DNA from 2 places in the Streptomyces sp. NBC_01474 genome. Region 1 is predicted to be linked to the other one. Evidence: riboswitches for the same ligand, from Rfam matches in the RefSeq annotation. Region 1 holds a riboswitch; the other holds the start of a gene.
What was found. Region 1 has a riboswitch for cyclic di-AMP ahead of OG758_RS28865 (transglycosylase family protein). Riboswitches for the same ligand answer to the same signal wherever they lie in the genome.
Positions count from the first base shown of each region.

Region 1 (7,071 bases):
CCCCCATGAGGTGGCGCTCCGTCATACGGACGCAGCCGATGTCGACGGAGCGCGCCGCCACGACCGTGTCCTCGCCGACGACGAACTCCGTCGAGCCGCCGCCGATGTCCACGACCAGGTAGGGCCTGTCGAGGTCGGCCCGGCCCGTCAGCTCCTTCGTCGCCCCGGTGAAGGAGAACTCGGCCTCCTGGTCACCGGTGATGACCTCGGGTTCGACGCCCAGGATGTCCATGACCCCGCGCACGAAGTCGTCCCGGTTCTCGGCGTCGCGGGACGCGGAGGTGGCCACGAAGCGGATCTTCTCGGCGCCGTGTGCCTTGATGACCTCGGCGTACTCGCGGCAGGCCGCGAAGGTGCGCTCCAGCGCCTCGGGCGCGAGGCGTCCCGTGCGGTCCACGCCCTGCCCGAGCCGCACGATCGTCATGCGGCGGTCCAGTTCGACGAGTTCACCCGTGGTGGGGTCGGCGTCGGCGACGAGCAGCCGGATCGAGTTCGTGCCGCAGTCGACGGCGGCGACCCTGGTCACTCGCTCTCCTCGGGCGCGGCCGACACGCAGGGACCCTTCGCCCACCACTCGGGCAGCATCGCGATGGCCTCGTCGCCGAGCGGGTTCACGCCCGGGCCCGCGGCCAGGGAGTGGCCGACCAGGACGTGCAGGCACTTCACCCGGTCCGGCATGCCGCCCGCGCTCGGGAAGCCCTCGAGGACCTCGATGGCGTCGCGGCGCGCGATGTAGTCCTCGTGCGCCTTGCGGTACGCGTCCGCGAGCTCGGGGTCCGTCTGAAGGCGCTCCGTCATCTCCTTCATGACGCCGTTCGCCTCCAGCGTGCCGATCGCGGACGCGGCGCGCGGGCACGTGAGGTAGTACGTCGTCGGGAAGGGCGTGCCGTCCTCGAGGCGCGGCGCCGTCTCGACCACGTCCGGGTTTCCGCACGGGCAGCGGTGCGCGATGGCCCGCAGGCCGCGCGGCGGGCGGCCGAGCTGCTCCTTGAACGCCTGGATGTCGGCGTCCGTGGGCGCGGTCGGCTCGGTCTGGGGCGGGGGCGTGTCCATGCCTGGGGGCTTTCCTTCAGTGAACTTCGGTGGGGGTACTGCGGATTCGGGATTCGGGGCTTCGGGCTTCGGTGAGCGCGGGTCAGTTGTCGGGGCGGTCGGCCTTGTCGACGCCGTCCCAGACATTCGAGTACCAGGGCCGGCCCTTGGCGTCCCCCTCGGAGCGGGTGCGCTTCGCCGCGTCGGGGTCGCGCGCGACGTAGCCGGTCTCGCCCGGCATCACCAGGTGGAGCCGGTCGCGGATCCGCTGCTCGGCGTACGAGTCGTCCTGCCAGCGTGCCTTCTCGTCACGCAGCCTGTCGACCCTGCTCTGGGCCTCCTGCTGCCGGCGCTGGAGGTCGGCGATCTCCCCGCGCTGGGAGACGTACTGCCTTATGGGGTAGGCGAGCGCGACGACCAGGGTGCACAGGACGAGGGCCAGGAGTGCCGCCCGGCCGGTGAGGCGGGAGCGGCGGGCCTGGCGTCTGGTCTGGGAGCGGTAGACGCGCTCGGCGGTCTGCTCGCCGAGCAGACGCAGCCGGGTCGCGGTGGAGAACCGGTCACGGTCCCTGTCCCGGACTCTCCCGGCCATGTTCGCGCCTCCCCTTTACGTGCGTACGTCCCCGCACACGGTACGGGACCGGGTGCGGGGACGTACGTACGACGCTTCCTAAGGCAGTGCCTTACGGGTGTGCTCAGCCCTTGAAGCGGGGGAATGCGCTGCGGCCGGCGTAGACCGCGGCGTCGTCGAGGATCTCCTCGATGCGCAGGAGCTGGTTGTACTTGGCGACGCGGTCCGAGCGGGCCGGGGCGCCGGTCTTGATCTGGCCGCAGTTCACCGCGACGGCGAGGTCGGCGATCGTGACGTCCTCGGTCTCGCCGGAGCGGTGGGACATCATGCACTTGAAGCCGTTGCGCTGGGCCATCTCGACGGCGTCCAGGGTCTCGGTCAGCGAACCGATCTGGTTGACCTTGACGAGCAGGGCGTTGGCGGAGCCCTCCTCGATGCCGCGGGCGAGGCGCTCGGGGTTGGTGACGAAGAGGTCGTCGCCGACGATCTGGACCTTGTCGCCCAGCTTCTCGGTGATGACGTTCCAGCCGGCCCAGTCGTCCTCGTACAGCGGGTCCTCGATGGAGACCAGCGGGTACGCGGAGACGAGCTCCTCGTAGTACTCGGTCATCTCGGCGGCCGAGCGGGACTTGCCCTCGAACTCGTACTTGCCGTCCTTGTAGAACTCGGACGCGGCGACGTCGAGCGCGAGCGCGATCTGCTCGCCGGGGACGTAACCGGCCTGCTTGATGGCCTCGACGATGAGGTCGAGGGCCTCGCGGTTCGAGCCGAGGTTCGGGGCGAAGCCGCCCTCGTCGCCCAGGCCGGTGGACAGACCCTTGGTCTTCAGCACCTTCTTGAGGGTGTGGTAGACCTCGGCGCCCCAGCGAAGGGCCTCGGAGAAGGACTCCGCGCCGATCGGCGCGATCATGAACTCCTGGATGTCGACGTTGGAGTCGGCGTGCGACCCACCGTTGAGGATGTTCATCATCGGGACGGGCAGCAGGTGCGCGTTCGGACCGCCGAGGTAGCGGAACAGCGGCAGGTCGCTGGCCTCGGAGGCGGCGTGCGCGACGGCGAGGGAGACGCCGAGGATGGCGTTGGCGCCGAGCGAGCCCTTGTTGTCGGTGGCGTCCAGGTCGAACATCGCCTGGTCGATCAGGCGCTGCTCGGTGGCGTCGTAGCCGACGAGCTCCGGGCCGATCTGCTCGATGACGGCGAGGACGGCCTTCTCGACACCCTTGCCCTGGTAGCGGTTCGGGTCACCGTCGCGGAGTTCGATGGCCTCGAACGCGCCGGTGGACGCACCGGACGGGACAGCGGCACGACCGGTGCTGCCGTCGTCGAGGCCGACCTCGACCTCGACCGTGGGGTTGCCTCGGGAGTCCAGGATTTCCCGGGCTACGACGACGTCGATGGACGGCACGAGCATCTCCTTCTGGGATGTGACGCAACTACGCCGGGCCGCATGGTCCGGCAACACCTGAGCCTAACCGGCTCCGGGCCTCAGACCAGCCGACCGACCGGCCCGTGGACAAACCGAGAGCGAATTGTTTCCGAACGGAACAAAAAGCCCCGGCCGACAACGGACGAAAGCCCAGGGCCTCTCACGCACCAAAACCCCGCCCCGGGTGCGACGGGGGAATGCGCACCCGGGGCGGGGAGTCTTGGGGGCCTGGCGTGGTACCGGTCGTCCGCCGAAAGCCGGTACCCGAGCGGCCTGAGGGCCGCCGCCCTCCTCTATTACTTACTTGAGGTGGAGCTGCTGGCCCGGGTAGATCAGGTCGGCGTCCTCGACGATGTCCTTGTTCAGCTTGAAGAGCTTCGCCCAGCCGCCCTTGGTGTGGTGCGCCTCGGCGATGGTGCTGAGGGTGTCGCCGGCCTTCACCTTGTACTCGCCGTCACCCTTCTCGACCTTCTTGCCGGCCGGGGTCTCGACGGTCTTCTTCGACTGCTGCTTCGGGGCGGCAGGCGTCGTGCGCTCCTGGCTGCGGGTGGTCGGCTGCTCGGCCTTGCGCTCCGGCTGCGGGGCGGCGGCCGGGGCGGAGCCGGTCGAGGCGGCGGACAGGCCCACGCCGCAGCTCGGCCAGGCACCCTTGCCCTGGCTGGCCAGGACCTTCTCGGCGACGGCTATCTGCTGCGCCTTGGAGGCCTTGTCGGCGGTGGAGGCGTAGGCGGTGCCGCCGTACGCGGCCCACGTGGACGAGGAGAACTGGAGGCCGCCGTAGTAGCCGTTGCCCGTGTTGATCGACCAGTTGCCGCCGGCCTCGCACTGCGCGACCGCGTCCCACTCGGAGGCGGTGGCGGCGGAGGCGCCGGTGGCACCCATCAGCGGGACGGCGACAGCGGCACCGGCGACACCGGCGAGCGTGGCGACACGGACGGCCTTGGACGGGCGGCGGTGCTTGCCCTTGCTGGAAAACAGCATCGAGAGATCCCCTCACCGACGCCTACGAGGTGAGCTGTCGGGTTCGGGCCGGATGAGTGCCCGGTCGCACGTCCTGCGTGCGACTTAACCCCAAGCCGGTCGTTCGGCCGTCTCTCGACGGCCGGGGCCGGCACTTACCTTGGGTCCCCCGCTCCTGCCTACGGCGCTTACGCGACGACTGTTCCCGTACGGACATTGGCAGGATTCGGCGTGACATCCGACGGGGCCCGCTGTGGCGAGCGGTGATGACCGTAAGCAGTGGATCGCCCGAATTTCAAAGACGATCAGGGCCTTGAGACCCATCTCTCACTCTCGCCAAAGCGGACATTCGGCCCGAACTCCCGCTACTTTTCGCCCGATTCGAGCCCAAGATCCAGACTCTGACCAGGAAGGATGAGGTCGGGATCGGCGCCGACCGTCTTCTTGTTCTCGGCGTACAGAGCGGCCCATCCGCCGTCCACGTCATGGGTGTCGGCGATGTCCCAGAGGTTGTCGCCGGCGCGCACGGTATAGGCGCCTTCGTCCGCATTCGCTCCCTTGCGCCCGCTTTCACCACCGCGCGAGGCGTGGCGGCCCGAGCTGTCGTCGGCACGCGAGGAGCCCGTGGCGTCGTCCTCGGCGGCGCCGCCGCGGTGCCGGCCGGAGGCGGGCGGAGTGGCGGAGTCCGGGCTGCCGGAGGCCTCCGACGAGGGCGCACCGGGGGTCGAAGTCGAGCCGTCCCGGCCGGACTTGTCACCCTTGACGTCATCCACGGTGTTACCCGAGGTATCGCCCGAGTTGTCGTGATTCTTCTCTCGGGAGTCGCCCTTCGCGCCCGAGGACACGGAGTCCGCCGGCTCGTCGCTCGCGTCATCCTTCGTGGTGTCGCCGTTCGCCGCGTCGTCACTGCCGGAGTCGCCGGCGGACGCGGACGGGGTCGGCAGGGCCGCGCCGGGATCGACCTTGGCCGCCGCGTCGTCCGTCGTGAGGCCCGAGGTGACCGAACAGACCGGCCACGCCCGCGGACCCTGGTCGGCGAGGACCTTCTCGGCGACGGCTATCTGCTGCGAGCGGCTCGCCTGGTCGGCGCGCGGCGCGAAGTCGAGGCCGCCGTAGTCCTCCCAGATCTCCTGCGAGAACTGGAGCCCGCCGTAATAGCCGTTGCCCGCATCGGCGCTCCAGGAGCCGCCGCTCTCGCACTCGGCGAGCTTGTCCCACGTGGCCGTCGACGCGGCGCTCGCGCTGGTCGCGCCGAGCAGGGGAATCGCGATGGCGGAGCCGGCCACTCCCGCGGCGACGATGAGCGCGGGAGCCTGGCGGGGGCGACGGTGACGACCGTTCCCGGTGAGCATGGAGGCGCCTTTCGGGGGCTCGGGGAATGCTGCGGCGGGTGGTGCCGCGATGACTGGTGAACGTAGCGGGAGTCGAACGCTTGTCACAAGTCGATGCAGCCGAGATCACATGAAAGTCACAGTCTTGACGGACCGTCAGTTACGGGGCTTCGTCCGGGCCCTCCTGATGCGGCGTGAACTCGACCGGAAGCGTGCGCAATCCCCGCATGATGAGCCCGCCGCGCCAGCGCAAATCGGCAGGATCCCCCGCGAGTCGCAGGTCCGGAAGACGCGTCAGAAGCGTCGCCAGGGCGGTCTGCCCCTCGAGGCGCGCGAGCGGGGCGCCGAGGCAGTAGTGGATGCCGTGCCCGTATCCGAGGTGCTGATTGTCACGCCGGGAGAGGTCGAGGGTGTCGGGCTCGTCGAAGCGCGCCGGATCACGGTCGGCGGCGGCGAGCACGACGAGGACGGGGTCACCGGCGGCGATGTCCTGCCCTCCGACGGTCAGCGGTTCGGTCGCGAAGCGCCACGTGGCGAGCTCCACGGGGCCGTCGTAGCGCAGGAGTTCCTCGATTCCGGTCTCCAGAAGGCCGGGTTCGTCGGCGCCGGGGGCCAGCGACCGCTGGAGCCGCTCGCGCTGCTCGGGGTGGGTGAGCAGGGCGTACGTGCCGTTGCCGATCAAGTTGACCGTGGTCTCGAACCCTGCGAACAAAAGGATGAAGGCCATGGCGGCGGCCTCGTTCTCCGTGAGGTGCTCGCCGTGGTCGGAGGCGCGGATGAGGCCGGAGATGAGGTCGTCGCCCGGGTCGTTGCGCTTGCGGTGGATGAGTTCGGCCAGATAGCCACGCATCTTCTTGACGGAGCGCGCGACGCCCCCGCGCGGGCCCCCGCCGTGGCGGATCATCATGCCCGCCCAGTCGCGGAAGTCGTCCTGATCCTCGCGCGGGACGCCCAGCAGGTCGCAGATCGCGTAGATGGGGAGCGGGAAGGCGAAGTCGTGGATCAGGTCGGCCTCGCCCTCAGTGGCGAACCGGTCGATGAGCTGGTCCGTCAACTCCTGCACGCGGGGGGCGAATTCGGCCACGCGGCGCGGGGTGAACGCCTTCGAGACGAGGCGGCGCAGGCGGGTGTGGTCCGGCGGGTCGATGTTGAGCAGATGGGTCATCAGCTCGGCCTTGCGTTCGCCCGGAATGCCGGTCTTGCCCTTGGCGTGGGCAGGCTCGTCATGGTGCGCCGGATTCTTGGACAGGCGCTGGTCGGCCAGTGCCTGCTTCGCGTCCGCGTACCGCGTGACCAGCCAGGCCTCGACACCGCTGGGGAGCGTCGTGCGGTGAACGGGCGAGTGCTCGCGCAGCCAGGCGTAGGCAGGGTACGGATCAGTGGCGAACTCCCAGGTGAAGAGTTCGGGAGCGGTGCGCTGCGCGGGCTTGTCGGTCACGCCTCGACGGTATCCGGCCCGGGACGCCCCCTCCTGCCGGACCCCGCCGCGGACACGACCTAGGCCAGCCCCTCCGCCGCCCGGATCGCGTCCCGGTACGCACGGGCCGCCGCGCGCAGCGCCGCTTCCGGGTCGACGCCGTCGGCCTCGGCGCTCAGGGCGAGCGTCAGCAGTTCGTAGCCGACGCCCTCGCCGCCCGGCGCCGGCACGTCGAGGCCGGCCGTGCGGACCCGGGATCCCAGCTTCGCCGCGAGCGCGAGGCCGGGCTGTCCCACCGGCACCCCGTCCGTGACGGACTCGCGCTGCTTCTCGA
Region 1 covers NZ_CP109449.1:6,296,482-6,303,552, reverse strand. Annotated here, with positions in the region: gene OG758_RS28885 (Ppx/GppA phosphatase family protein) at 1-526, opposite strand, end outside; gene OG758_RS28880 (DUF501 domain-containing protein) at 523-1,053, opposite strand; gene OG758_RS28875 (FtsB family cell division protein) at 1,136-1,624, opposite strand; gene eno (phosphopyruvate hydratase) at 1,728-3,014, opposite strand; gene OG758_RS28865 (transglycosylase family protein) at 3,330-4,010, opposite strand; cyclic di-AMP (ydaO/yuaA leader) riboswitch at 4,015-4,186, opposite strand; gene OG758_RS28860 (transglycosylase family protein) at 4,355-5,341, opposite strand; gene OG758_RS28855 (cytochrome P450 family protein) at 5,481-6,758, opposite strand; gene OG758_RS28850 (nucleoside triphosphate pyrophosphohydrolase) at 6,818-7,071, opposite strand, start outside.

Region 2 (7,071 bases), 2.7 Mb from region 1:
ACAGGAACTCCGTGACGGGCGCGCCGCCGGAGAGGTTCGGCGCCGAGGCCGTCTCCGGGAGCTGCGGCAGGTCGATGACATTGAGCCGCAACAGGCGCCCCGTGGAAGTGATCGCGCCGATCTCGCCGCGCGCCGTCGCCGGGACCGCGGAGACGATCACGTCGTGCTTGGTGCGCCGGGCGTCCTCGTCGTCCCCGAACGGGCCGGCGGTCGCCGTGCGCGCCAGGAGGCCCGTGGACGACAGGAGTACGCGGCACGGGTCGTCGGCGACCTGGAGGGGCACCGCGGTGACCGCCGTGCCCGCCGACTCCAGGAGCACGGTGCGGCGCTCGGTGCCGAACTTCTTCGCCACCGAGGCCAGTTCGGCCGAGACGAGCTTGCGCAGCTCGGCGTCGGAGTCGAGGATCCCGGTCAGCTCGTCGATCTCGCCGTTGAGCCGGTCGCGCTCCGTCTCCAGCTCGATGCGGTCGAACTTGGTGAGGCGGCGCAGCGGCGTGTCCAGGATGTACTGCGTCTGGATCTCGCTCAGCGAGAAGCGCTCCATCAGGCGTTCCTTCGCCTGCGCGGAGTTGTCGCTGGAGCGGATGAGGCGGATGACCTCGTCGATGTCCACCAGCGCGACGAGGAGGCCCTCGACCAGATGCAGGCGGTCCTGCTTCTTCGTGCGGCGGAACTCGCTGCGGCGGCGTACGACCTCGAAGCGGTGGTCGAGATAGACCTCCAGGAGCTCCTTGAGGCCGAGCGTCAAGGGCTGACCGTCGACCAGCGCCACGTTGTTGATGCCGAAGGACTCCTCCATCGGCGTCAGCTTGTAGAGCTGCTCCAGGACGGCCTCCGGCACGAAGCCGTTCTTGATCTCGATGACCAGGCGCAGGCCGTGCTGGCGGTCGGTGAGGTCCTTGACGTCCGCGATGCCCTGGAGCTTCTTGGAGCCGACCAGGTCCTTGATCTTCGCGATGACCTTCTCGGGGCCCACCGCGAAGGGCAGTTCGGTGACGACGAGGCCCTTGCGGCGCGCCGTCACGTCCTCCACGGAGACCGTGGCGCGGATCTTGAAGGTGCCGCGGCCCGACTCGTAGGCGTCCTTGATGCCGGACAGGCCGACGATCCGGCCGCCGGTCGGCAGGTCGGGGCCCGGGACGAACTTCATGAGCGTCTCGAGGTCGGCGCCCGGGTGCCTGATCAGGTGACGGGCGGCGGCGATGACCTCGCCGAGATTGTGCGGCGGCATGTTCGTCGCCATGCCGACGGCGATGCCGGACGCGCCGTTGACCAGGAGGTTCGGGTAAGCGGCCGGCAGGACGGCGGGCTCCTGCTCCTGGCCGTCGTAGTTAGGCCCGAAGTCGACGGTGTTCTCGTCGATCGACTCCGTCATCAGCGACGTCGCGGGGGCCATCCGGCACTCGGTGTACCGCATGGCGGCCGGCGGGTCGTCGTTCCCCAGGGAGCCGAAGTTTCCGTGGCCGTCGACCAGAGGGAGGCGCATCGAGAAGGGCTGGGCGAGCCGCACCAGGGCGTCGTAGATCGACGCGTCTCCGTGCGGGTGCAACTTACCCATGACCTCGCCGACGACGCGGGCGCACTTCACATAGCCGCGGTCGGGGCGCAGGCCCATCTCGTTCATCTGGTAGACGATGCGCCGGTGCACGGGCTTCATACCGTCACGGGCGTCCGGCAGGGCCCGGGAGTAGATCACCGAGTAGGCGTACTCGAGGAAGGAGCCCTGCATTTCGTCGACAACGTCAATGTCGAGGATCCGCTCCTCGAAGTCGTCGGGAGGCGGGGTCTTCGTGCTGCGGCGGGCCATCGCTGCTGCGGCTCCTTCACAGATGCTGCCGGGGCATGTACGAGAATCTGACGCGCACCATTGTGGACCGCCCCACTGACAACGCCGACCGCGACCCGTCCGTACGGCGTTCGGTGCTCGCTCTCGGCGTACCCAGTGCGGGAACTTCGCCAGGCGTCAGAACGCTTGCATACAGTGGCAGAACTGGCAGCACATCTGCAGTTTCCGCGATAGTTCCGCGATCGAAGGGACGTACATGCCCATGGGTCACACGGCCACCGCCGAGGCCGGCTCCGGCGGCCTGACAGCGACCGAGCACCGCCTCGACAACGGGCTGCGCGTGGTGCTCTCCGAGGACCACCTGACCCCGGTCGCAGCCGTCTGCCTCTGGTACGACGTCGGCTCGCGCCACGAGGTCAAGGGCCGCACCGGCCTGGCTCACCTCTTCGAGCACCTGATGTTCCAGGGCTCGAAGCAGGTCCACGGGAACGGGCACTTCGAGCTGGTGCAGGGCGCCGGCGGCTCGCTGAACGGGACGACGAGTTTCGAGCGCACCAACTACTTCGAGACCATGCCGACCCACCAGCTGGAGCTCGCGCTCTGGCTGGAGGCCGACCGGATGGGCTCCCTCCTCGCCGCGCTCGACGAGGAGTCGATGGAGAACCAGCGCGACGTCGTCAAGAACGAGCGCCGCCAGCGCTACGACAACGTTCCGTACGGGACCGCGTTCGAGAAGCTGACCGCCCTCGTGTACCCGGAGGGCCACCCGTACCACCACACGCCCATCGGTTCCATGGCCGACCTGGACGCGGCCACCCTGGAGGACGCGCGGAACTTCTTCCGTACGTACTACGCCCCGAACAACGCCGTCCTCTCGGTCGTCGGGGACATCGACCCCGAGCAGACGCTGGCCTGGGTCGAGAAGTACTTCGGCTCCATCCCGCGCCACGACGGGAAGCAGCCCCCGCGCGACGGCGCCCTGCCCGACCGGATCGGTGAGGGCGTGCGCGAGGTCGTCGAGGAGGAGGTCCCGGCCCGCGCGCTGATGGCCGCCTACCGGCTGCCGCAGGACGGCTCGCGCGCGTGCGACGCGGCCGACCTGGCCCTGACGGTCCTCGGCGGCGGCGAGTCGTCCCGGATCTACAACCGTCTCGTCCGCCGTGACCAGACCGCCGTCGCCGCCGGGTTCGGTCTCCTGAGGCTCGCGGGGGCGCCCTCCGTGGGGTGGCTGGACGTGAAGACGTCCGGCGACGTCGAGGTGCCGGTCATCGAGGAGGCCGTCGACGAGGAGCTTGCGCGGTTCGCCGCCGACGGTCCCACTCCGGAGGAAATGGAGCGCGCCCAGGCCCAGTTGGAGCGCGAGTGGCTCGACCGGCTCGGCACGGTCTCGGGCCGCGCCGACGAACTGTGCAGGTTCGCCGTCCTGTTCGGCGACCCGCAGCTCGCCCTGACCGCCGTCCAACGCGTCCTCGACATCACCGCGCAGGAGGTCCAGGAGGTGGCCGAGGCCCATCTGCGCCCCGACAACCGCGCGGTGCTCGTCTACGAGCCCACGGCCCCCGAAGAGGCCGACGAGATCGCCGGCGGGACGACGGACGAGACCGCCGCAGCGATCACGGACGAGACCACAGGCGGGACCGCAGACGAGGAGGCCGGCAAGTGACCGAGCTCGCGACCATGGACTTCCACCCGCAGCCCCAGGCCGGCACGGCGCGGCCGTGGGCGTTCCCCGCGCCCGAGCGCGGCACCCTCGACAACGGCCTGACGGTGCTGCGCTGCCACCGCCCGGGCCAGCAGGTCGTCGCCATCGAGATCAACCTCGAAGCGCCCCTGGACGCCGAGCCCGCCGGGCTCGACGGCGTTGCCACCATCATGGCGAGGGCCTTCTCCGAAGGCACCGACAAGCTCGCGGCCGAGGAGTTCGCGGCCGAGCTGGAGCGCTGCGGCGCCACCCTCGACGCGCACGCCGACCACCCCGGCGTACGGGTCTCTCTGGAGGTCCCCGTCTCCCGCCTGCCGAAGGCGCTCGGCCTGCTCGCCGACGCCCTCAGGGCACCCGCGTTCGCGGACAGCGAGATCGAACGTCTCGTGCGCAACCGGCTCGACGAGATCCCGCACGAGACGGCCAACCCCGGCCGCCGCGCCGCCAAGGAGCTCTCGAAGCAGCTCTTCCCGGCCACCGCGCGCATGTCCCGCCCGCGCCAGGGCTCCGAAGAGACCGTCGCGGCCGTCGACGCGGCGGCCGTACGCGCCTTCTACGACCGGCACGTGCGCCCCGCCACGGCCACCGCGGTCGTCGTGGGCGACCTCGCGGACATCGATCTCGACGTCCTGCTCGCGGACACGCTGGGCGCCTGGACGGGGAACACGGCCGAGCCGCGCCCCGTACCGCCCGTGACGGCCGACGACACCGGCCGGGTCGTCGTCGTCGACCGGCCGGGCGCGGTGCAGACGCAGATCCTGATCGGCCGCGTCGGCGCGGACAGGCACGACCGGGTGTGGCCGGCGCAGGTGCTCGGCACGTACTGCCTGGGCGGCACCCTCACCTCCCGCCTGGACCGTGTTCTGCGCGAGGAGAAGGGATACACCTACGGCGTGCGGGCGTTCGGCCAGGTGCTGCGCTCGGCGCCGGACGGGACGGGCGCCGCGATGCTCGCCATCAGCGGCTCCGTGGACACACCGAACACGGGTCCGGCGCTCGACGACCTCTGGAAGGTGCTGCGCACGCTCGCCGCGGAGGGCCTCACCGACGCCGAACGGGACGTGGCCGTACAGAACTTGGTAGGGGTCGCCCCGCTCAAGTTCGAGACCGCCGCCGCCGTCGCGGGGACGCTCGCCGACCAGGTCGAGCAGCACCTGCCGGACGACTTCCAGGCGGAGTTGTACCGGCGGCTCGCCGCGACGGGCACCGTGGAGGCCACCGCGGCCGTCGTGAGCGCCTTCCCGATGGACCGGCTGGTGACGGTGCTCGTCGGTGACGCAGCCCAGATCGAGGAGCCCGTCAGGGCGCTCGGCATCGGAGAGGTGACCGTCGTCACGGGCTGACCGTGACCGGTGTGCAATGAGGGGCCCCGGTGGGCGAGATGACCACCGGGGCCCTTGTATGTCCGAATTGAACCAGTGGTTGCCTGTCTGCCCTGTGGCATGCGCTACAAAAGCCCGTTTCCGTTTGTTGATTGAAAGATGCCCCGCTTAGCGTCGGTCCGGCTGTCCGCCAGATGTGCGCCGCGCCCGCGGCACCGGACAGTCATCGCCGAGTCCCCCAAGGCGCGAGCCGGGGGAGCCGGGGACCCACCGTCCCTGGGGTGAATCGGACGCCCTTCCTTGAAGGGGGTCCGTAGGAGACCTTCCTGCTCCGAACCCGTCAGCTAACCCGGTAGGCGAGAAGGAAGGAAAGGATCAGCCACTCCATGGCGTTCACCCGTGCCACCGGGAAGCACCGTCGCCCGAGCCGTCTCACGCGTACCACCGCGCAGGTCGCCGGCGTCGCCGCGCTCACCACGACCGGTGTCATCGGAGGCCTCGCCGCCCCCGCCCTCGCCGCTGACGACGCGTCTCTCGAGCAGACCGGCCTGACCAAGGCCATCTCGATCGGTGACTCCCTCGCGGCGCAGATCGACGCGCAGGCCGCCGCCCAGCAGCAGGCCGCCGACAAGGCCGCCGCGAAGGAGAGGGCCGAGGCCGCGGCCAAGAAGAAGGCCGAGGAGGAGCGGCGCAAGGCCGCCGCCAAGGCCAAGGCCGAGCGCGAGGCCAAGGAGCGCGCCGCCCGTGCGGCCGAGCGCAAGCGCCTCAACGCCTTCGTCATGCCCGTCACCGGCTCGTACGTGTCGACCGCGTACAAGGCCAGCAGCGGCCTGTGGTCCTCCGGCAGCCACACCGGTATCGACTTCCACGCCGCCAGCGGCACCTCGGTCCACGCCGTGGGCGCGGGCACGGTCGTGGAGGCCGGCTGGGGCGGCGCCTACGGCAACAACATCGTCATCAAGATGAACGACGGCACGTACACGCAGTACGGCCACCTGTCGTCCATCGGCGCCTCCGTCGGCCAGACGGTCACCCCGGGCCAGCAGATAGGCCTCTCCGGGGCGACGGGCAACGTCACGGGCCCGCACCTCCACTTCGAGGCGCGCACGAGCCCCGAGTACGGCTCGGACATCGACCCCGTCGCCTACCTGCGCTCGCACGGCGTCAACGTCTGACCTTCGCCGCGTAGTCACGACAACGCATCGAAAGCCCCGGCTCACCGAGCCGGGGCTTTCGGCGTTACCGGCCGTGCTCGTTACCGGACCGGCTCGTTCGTTCCCGGCGGCGCTGTCCAAAAAATATCCATGGATTACGGCCTGCCGTCGGAAATTCGCGCCCGCTGGAATAGAGTCGCTGGGCAGGCGCGCTGAACGGACTTCAATCGCGCTGTACGAGCGACTGTCTACCGCGTTTCGCGGGGATTATGGCGGAGGTCGGTTCATGCGCATTCCGGCGCACTCGGTATGCACGGCGATCCGCGACGACATCGTCTCCGGTGTCTACGAGCGCGGCGGCAGACTCACCGAGGAGGTGCTCGCCCGCCGCTACGGCGTCTCCCGCGTCCCCGTGCGCGAGGCGCTGCGCACCCTGGAGGCCGAGGGCTTCGTCGTCACCCGCAGGCACGCGGGCGCGTGCGTCGCCGAACCCACCACGCAGGAGGCGGCGGACCAGCTGGAGATCAGGATGCTCCTCGAACCGCTCGCCGCCGCCCGCGCCGCGCAGCGCCGCACCGAGGCGCACCTGAAGGTGCTGCGAGGCCTGGTCAGGCTGGGCCAGGAGCGCTCCCGGCAAGGTCAGAGCGAGGATCTGCGCTCGCTGGGCGGCTGGTTCCACGAGACGCTGGCACAGACGTCCGGCAGCCCGGGGCTGATCACGATGCTCACGCAGCTCCGCCACAAGATCGCGTGGATGTACACCGTCGAGCAGCCTGCGCAGCCCGCCGCCTCCTGGGCCGAGCACGGGGCGATCGTGGACGCCGTGGCGCGCGGTGACGTGGAGCGCGCGCGGGCGCTCACGGCGCAGCACACGGAGCGCGCCATGGCCGCCCACCGCCTGCGCGCCCCTCGTAAGGGTGGCGGTGTGAGGACTTCGCAACATCCCGTCAACACAGTGGGGCTCCAGCATTAACAGAAGCGCCGTATACAAAGAGGGCGGTCCATTTCGACGGGCTCTGTTTCCGCTGTCCCGGAATTATGAGAACAGGGCCGCGGAAGGCAAAAGGGTCTGCTCGGAAAATCCGAACAGACCCTTTATTTGGCGCG
Region 2 covers NZ_CP109449.1:3,589,366-3,596,436, reverse strand. Annotated here, with positions in the region: gene OG758_RS16635 (DNA gyrase/topoisomerase IV subunit A) at 1-1,807, opposite strand, end outside; gene OG758_RS16630 (M16 family metallopeptidase) at 2,043-3,449, shown strand; gene OG758_RS16625 (M16 family metallopeptidase) at 3,446-4,831, shown strand; cyclic di-AMP (ydaO/yuaA leader) riboswitch at 5,028-5,184, shown strand; gene OG758_RS16620 (M23 family metallopeptidase) at 5,197-5,985, shown strand; gene OG758_RS16615 (GntR family transcriptional regulator) at 6,251-6,937, shown strand.
Region 2: linked by a shared signal. The riboswitch ahead of OG758_RS16620 (M23 family metallopeptidase) and the one ahead of OG758_RS28865 (transglycosylase family protein) in region 1 are both predicted to bind cyclic di-AMP.